DNA from 2 places in the Dactylosporangium thailandense genome. Region 2 is predicted to be linked to the other one. Evidence: riboswitches for the same ligand, from Rfam matches in the RefSeq annotation. Region 2 holds a riboswitch; the other holds the start of a gene.
What was found. A riboswitch is a leader RNA that binds a small molecule or an ion and turns the genes downstream of it on or off. The one in region 2 is predicted to bind thiamine pyrophosphate.
Positions count from the first base shown of each region.

Region 1: it holds a riboswitch for thiamine pyrophosphate, as region 2 does, so the genes downstream of both, AC6JBM_RS50730 (ECF transporter S component) here and thiS (sulfur carrier protein ThiS) in region 2, are expected to answer to the same signal.

Region 1 is NZ_AP029195.1:11,306,216-11,309,607, reverse strand. It holds gene AC6JBM_RS50740 (acyl-CoA dehydrogenase family protein) at 1-1,084, opposite strand, end outside; gene AC6JBM_RS50735 (alpha/beta fold hydrolase) at 1,123-1,947, opposite strand; TPP riboswitch at 2,000-2,114, shown strand; gene AC6JBM_RS50730 (ECF transporter S component) at 2,193-2,762, shown strand; gene AC6JBM_RS50725 (ABC transporter ATP-binding protein) at 2,766-3,392, shown strand, end outside.
Region 2 is NZ_AP029195.1:11,732,596-11,735,987, forward strand. It holds gene AC6JBM_RS52810 (aldo/keto reductase) at 1-119, opposite strand, end outside; gene thiE (thiamine phosphate synthase) at 138-755, shown strand; gene thiO (glycine oxidase ThiO) at 752-1,789, shown strand; TPP riboswitch at 1,815-1,925, shown strand; gene thiS (sulfur carrier protein ThiS) at 1,925-2,128, shown strand; gene AC6JBM_RS52830 (thiazole synthase) at 2,121-2,885, shown strand; gene AC6JBM_RS52835 (thiamine phosphate synthase) at 2,879-3,392, shown strand, end outside; gene thiD (bifunctional hydroxymethylpyrimidine kinase/phosphomethylpyrimidine kinase) at 3,391-3,392, shown strand, end outside.

The sequences.
Region 1 (3,392 bases), 430 kb from region 2:
GGATGTCGTTGCGGTTGTCGTCGGCGAGCCGGCAGGAGACCTCGAGCATGGCCTCCATCCCGTAGGTGGTGCCGGCGATGAACGCGATCTTCTTGGCGATCGCCTCGTACGTGCCGATCGGCCGGCCCATCTGCACCCGCTCCGCGGCCCACTCGCGGGCCACGCCGAGGCACCACTTGCCGGCCCCGACGCACATCGCCGGCAGCGACAGCCGGCCGGTGTTGAGCGTGCTCAGGGCGATGCGCAGGCCCTGACCCTCGCCGCCGATGACGTTCTCCTTGGGCACGCGCACGTCGTGGAAGCGGGTGACGCTGTTCTCCAGGCCGCGCAGGCCCATGAACGCGTTGCGCCGCTCGATGGTCACGCCGGGCGCGTCGCCCTCGACCACGAACGCGGTGATCCCGCCCTTGTGCCCCTCGCTCCTGGGCACCACCGCCATGACCACGAACAGGGTGGCCAGGGTGCCGTTGGTGGCCCACAGCTTGACGCCGTTGAGCAGGTAGTCGCCGTCCTCGGTGGGCACCGCGGCGGTGCGCATCCCGGCCGGGAACGAACCGACCTCCGGCTCGGTGAGCAGGAACGCGGAGACCTCCCCGGCGGCCAGGCGGGGCAGGAAGCGCTGCTTCTGCTCGTCGTTGCCGATCAGCTTGAGCGGCTGCGGCACGCCGATCGACTGGTGCGCCGACAGCAGCGCGCCGATGGACGGGTTGACGGAGCCGACGAGCATGAGCGCGCGGCAGTAGTCGAGATTGGTCAGGCCCAGCCCGCCGTACCGCTCGTCGATCTTCATCCCGAAGGCGCCCAGCTCCCCGAGCGAGCGCAGCACCTCGTCCGGGATGTGGGCGTCGCGCTCGATCTGCTGGCCGTCCACCTCCGCGCTCAGGTAGGCGGCGAGCTTGGCGCGGAACTCGGCGCCGCGCGCCTCGGCGGCCGGATCGAGCTCCGGCAGCGGATCGATGAGGTCCAGGCGCAGCCGGCCGAGGAAGAGCTCCTTGCCGAAGCTCGGCTTGCGCCACTCGGTCTCGCGGTTCTCCTCGATGACCTTGCGCGCCTCCCGTTCCGCGCGCACCGACGTCGCAACCATGGACACCTCCAGGTAGACGCTCCCGAACCTCCAGGTTATTACCCACGAGTAGCGTCGGCTATGCCAACGATCGCGGCGGCGACGGCGGCGGGCGCCTCGTCGGGGATCCAGTGGCTGACGCCGGCCAGCGGCACGAACCGGTAGTCGGCCGCGACGTGTTCGGCACAGGCGCGGGCCGCCGTCGGGCCGATCGCCACATCGCCGTCGCTCCACACGTACGTCGTCGGCACCGTGGCGGGCCCCAGCCCGACGAGGTCGAGCGAGCTCATCGCCCGGTACCAGTTCAGCGCCGCCGTCAGCGCCCCCGGCTCGAGCAGCGGCCGCACGTACCCCTCGACGTCCTCCAGCGGCGCGAACAGCCCGCGCAGCCGTCGCGCGGAGTCGGCCAGCAGCACCTCCTCGGCCTTGCCCGGCTGCCGGAAGAGCTTGATGTACGCCGAGCGCTCCCGCTGGTCCGGGTCGTTCGCGTAGGCGTAGGCCGACGCGTGCGGGTGCGGCACCGAAACCGCCGTGAGCGTGCGCACCCGGGCGGCGTGCCGCAGCGCCACGTGCCAGGCGCAGATCGCTCCCCAGTCGTGGCCCACCAGGTGTACCGCCGGAATCTCCAGCGCGTCGAGGACCGCCACGACGTCCAGCGCGCACTCGGTGATCCGGTAGGCCTCGACCGGCGCGGGACGGGCGCCGGGCGAGGTGCCCCGCTGGTCGAGGGCGTAGGTGCGCAGGCCCGCGGCGTGCAGCAGCGGGGTGACCGCCGCCCACTCGCCGCTGTGCTGCGGGAATCCGTGCAGCAGCAGCACCGGCTCCCCGTCGGCCGGGCCGCCGTCGAACACATCGAACGTGAGCGAGCGCGCCGTGATTTTCATGACCCGAGACTACGAGTCGGCGACGATCACTGTTACCGTCAGGAAACAACTGCACATCCGACAGGGGAGCGCACAGCGCTGAGAGTGCGACGGCCGTCCGACGGCCTCGCAGACCCTCGAACCTGATCTGGGTAATGCCAGCGCAGGGAGCTCGGTCACCTCACGCCAGCCGTCACGTCGGCCTATCCATGGGCCGGCGTGACGTCGCGTCTCCTTCTGGTTCGCACGAACTGGGAGGTTCAACCATGCAGACCCGTTGGCGGACCGTCGACATCGTCGTCGCGTCCATCATCGCCGTGGCCTTCGCCGGGGTGTTCTACGCCTGGAACAACCTGTGGAACGCCCTGGAGAGCTTCGCGCTGCCCTGGCGCGCGGTGATCTACGGCGTGTGGCTCATCCCCGCGGTCCTCGGGCCGCTCGTCATCCGCAAGCCCGGCGCCGGCCTCTACACCGAGCTCGTCGCCGCGACCGTCTCCGCGCTGTTCGGCTCGGCGTGGGGGCTCACCGTCGTGGTGTCCGGCCTGGTGCAGGGCATCGGCGGCGAGTTCGGCTTCGCCGCGACCGGCTACCGCGGGTACAAACTCGTCAACGCCCTGGTCGCGGGCGCCCTCTCCGGCGTGGGCGCCGCGCTGTTCGACCTGAGCGTCTACTACGGCGACACGTTCACGGCCGGCCAGAAGTGGACGTACGCGGCGCTCGTCGTGGCCAGCGGCGCGATCGTCGCCGGCGGCGGCAGCTGGGCGCTGCAGCGCGCGCTGTCGCGCACGGGCGTGCTGGACCGCTTCCCGTCCGGCCGGGAGCGGGTTGCCGTCTAAGCGTTGAGCACCGTCGAATTCCGCGGGTTCGGGTGGCGGCACGCCGGGCGCAAGGCCTGGGCGATCCGCCACCTCGACCTGCGCATCGAGCACGGCGAGCGGGTCCTGCTGCTGGGCGCCTCCGGGGCCGGCAAGTCCACGCTGCTCGCCGCCCTGGCCGGCCTGCTCGCCGAGGACTCCGGCGAGCAGGAGGGCGAGGTCCTGGTCGACGGCCGCGACGCGCGGCGGCAACGCAACACGACGGGGATCGTGTTCCAGGACCCGCAGACCCAGCTCGTGATGAGCCGGGCCGGCGACGACGTCGCCTTCGGCCTGGAGAACCGCGGCGTGCCCCGGGCCGAGATCTGGCCGCGGGTCGACGCCGCGCTGAGCGCCGTCGGCTTCCCGTACGACCGCTCCCGCAGCACCGCCGCGCTCTCCGGCGGCGAGCAGCAGCGGCTGGCCATCGCCGGCGTGATCGCGCTGCGGCCCGGGCTGCTGCTGCTCGACGAGCCGACCGCGAACCTCGATCCGGAGGGGGCGCAGCTCGTCCGTACCGCCATCGCCAAGGTCATCCAGGACCTCGACGCGACCCTGGTGCTGGTCGAGCACCGGGTCGACGAGGCCCTCCCCCTGGTCGACCGGACCGTC
Region 2 (3,392 bases):
GGGTCGGCGCCCGCCTCGTCCAGGGCCCATGGGCGCTGGGCCGGATCGCCGTAGCTCATCATGCCGAGACAGATTTCGGAGACCTGCAGGCCGGTCCGGCCGAGTCGCACTTGCTTCATGTCTGAAAAACTATCGTGGTGCCCACCCTCGGACGACTGCATCTCGTGACCGACACCCGGCCCGGCCGCAACGCGCTCGAGGTCGTCGCCGCGGCCCTGCGCGCGGGCTTCGACACGGTGCAGGTGCGCCCCGAGGACGCCCTGACCGACCGCGAGGCCTTCGAGCTGACCGTGCGCGTGCTGGCCATGTGCCGCGAGCTGGGCCGCACGTGCCTGGTCAACGACCGGCTGCACCTCGCGCTCGCGGCCGGGGCCGACGGCGGGCACGTCGGCGCCGACGACCTGCCGGTGGCCGCGGCCCGGCGCATCCTCGGCCCGCACGCGATCCTCGGCGCGACCGCCCGCGACCCGTACACGGCGCGCCGGGCGGTCGCCGACGGGGCCTCCTACCTCGGCGTCGGGCCCGCGTTCACGACCACCACGAAGAGCGGGCTGCCCGACGCGATCGGCCCGGCCGGGGTGCGCGAGGTGGCCGAGGCGGTGCCCGTGCCGGTGGTGGCGATCGGCGGGGTGACCGCGGCCCGGGCCGGCGAGCTGTTCGCGGCCGGCGCGCACGCCGTCGCCGTGGTGGGCGCGGTCAGCGGCGCGGCGGACCCGTACGCGGCGGCCCGGGAGTTCCTGGAGTTTCCGGCATGAGCATCGGCATCGTGGGCGGCGGGATCATCGGGCTCAGCATCGCCTTCGAGCTCGTCGAGCGGGGTGCCGGGGGCATCACGGTGTACGACGGCGACCCCGCGAGAGGCGCCGGGCTGGTCGCGGCCGGGATGCTCGCGCCCACGGCCGAGGCCGTCTTCGGCGAGGAGGATCTGCAGGCGCTGATGCTCGAGTCGATGCGCCGCTGGCCGTCGTTCGCCGAGCGGGTCGAGGCGCGGACCGCAATGCCGATCTCGTACCGCACCGACGGCACCCTCCTCGTCGCGCTCACCGCCGACGACCAGGCCGAGATCGACCGGCTCATCGGCTTCTACCGCCGCGCCGGCACCCCGATCGAGCCGCTCACCGGCCGCGAGCTGCGCGAGCGCGAGCCGCTGCTCGCCCCGCGGGTCCGCGGCGGCGCCCTCGCCCCCGGCGATCACCAGGTCGACCCGCGGCTGCTGCTGCGGGCCCTGCGCACCCTGCCGGTGCGGTTCGAGGCGCGGGACGTCGCCGACCCGTCCACCCTGCGGGACGATGTGATCATCGTCGCGGCCGGCGCCGCTTCGGCCGCGCTGACCGGGCTGCCGGTGCGCCCGGTGAAGGGCCAGCTGCTGCGGCTGCGGGGGGCCGAGCCGCTGCTGCGGCACGTCGTGCGGGGCGTGGCCCGGGGCCGGGACGTGTACCTCGTGCCGCGCCGCGACGGCGAGCTGGTCGTCGGCGCCACCGAGGAGGAGCGCGGGGCCGACACCACGGTCACCGCCGGCGGCGTGCTGGACCTGCTCCACCCGGCCGCCGACCTGCTGCCCGGGGTCGCCGAGCTGGTCCTGGCCGAGACCCTCGCCGGCCTGCGCCCGGGCACGCCCGACAACGCCCCGGTCATCGACCGGCTCGCGTCCGGGGCGATCGTCGCCACCGGCCATCACCGCAACGGGGTGCTGCTGGCCCCGGCGACCGCCGCCGCCGTCGCCGACCTGGCGCTGCTCGGCGCGACCGGGGTCGACGTTCGCGCCTTCGGGGCCGGGCGCTTTACCTGACGGCTCCGGCGGCGTTATCGTCGGACACGTACCCCACGGGAGTCCGGTGCGACCGGGCTGAGAGGGGGGCTGTGAGCCCCCGACCGTAGAACCTGATCCGGATCATGCCGGCGCAGGGAGGCAGGAGTGAGTTCTATGCAGCTCGTGGTCAACGCCGTCGCATCGACCGTCGATGAGGGCATCACCGTCGCCGACGTGGTGCGGATGCTCGCCGGAGAGGATCCGCGCGGGATCGCCGTCGCCCTCAACGGTGACGTGGTGCCCCGTTCGCGCTGGGCGCAGACCCGCCCGGCCGAGGGCGACCAGGTCGAGGTGCTGACGGCGGTGCAGGGTGGCTGACGCCCTGGTGCTGGACGGCGTGGAGCTGCCGTCCCGGCTCATCCTGGGCACCGGCGGGGCGACCAGCCACGCGGCCCTGGAGGCGGCCATCCGGGCCAGCGAGACCGCGCTCGTCACCGTCGCCCTGCGCCGGCTCGACCCGGCCGCGCCCTCGCTGCTCGACGTCGTCGAGCGCTGCGGGGTGCGCGTCCTGCCCAACACGGCCGGCTGCTACACGGCGACCGAGGCGGTCAAGCTCGCCCACCTCGCCCGCGAGGCCTTCGGCACCGCCTGGGTGAAACTCGAGGTGATCGGCGACGAGGAGACCCTGCTGCCCGACGGGGTCGAGCTGGTCGACGCGGCCGCGCGGCTCGTCGGGGACGGGTTCACCGTCCTGCCGTACACCAGCGACGACCCCATCCTCGCCCAGCGCCTCGCCGACGTGGGCTGCGCGGCCGTCATGCCGCTCGGCGCCCCCATCGGCTCCGGCCTGGGCATCCGCAACCCGCACAACATCGCGCTCATCCGGCGGCTCGTCACCGTCCCCGTCATCCTCGACGCCGGGATCGGCACCGCCTCCGACGCGGCCCTGGCGATGGAGCTGGGCTGCGACGGCGTGCTGCTCGCCTCCGCCGTCACCCGGGCCGAGCACCCGGCGCGCATGGCCGAGGCGATGCGCCTCGCGGTGCGGGCCGGGCGGCTGGCCCACCTGGCCGGGCGCATCCCCCGGCGCCTGCACGCGACCGCATCCAGCCCGACCGGAGGTATGCCGTGGTAGAGCCCGGCCTCATCGTCTTCACCGACCGCCGGCAGAGCGAGCGCCCGCTGGACGAGGTGATCGCGGGCGCCGTCGACGGCGGGGCCCGGGTGGTGGTCCTGCGCGAGCACGACCTCCCGCCGCGGCGCCGGCTCAAGCTCGCCTCCACCCTGCGCAGCCTCCTCGACCAGGTCGGCGGCCGGCTGCTGCTGGAGGAGGACGGGGCGCTGCGCAAGTGCCACGGCCTCGAGGAGCTGGTCGCGGCCGCGGACGACCCCGCCGACTACGTGACCCTCTCGCCGATCTTCGCCACGCGCAGCAAGCCCGGCTACGGCCCGCCGCTCGGCCTGGCCGCCCTGGGCCGGATGGCGATGGCCGCGCCCGTGCCGGTCTTCGCGCTCGGCGGCGTCGACACCCCCGGCCGCGTCCGCGACTGCCTCGACGAGGGCGCCGCGGGTGTGGCCGTGATGGGTGCCGTCATGCGCGCCGAGGACCCGGCCCGCCTGGTCAAGGAGCTGCTGGCGGTAT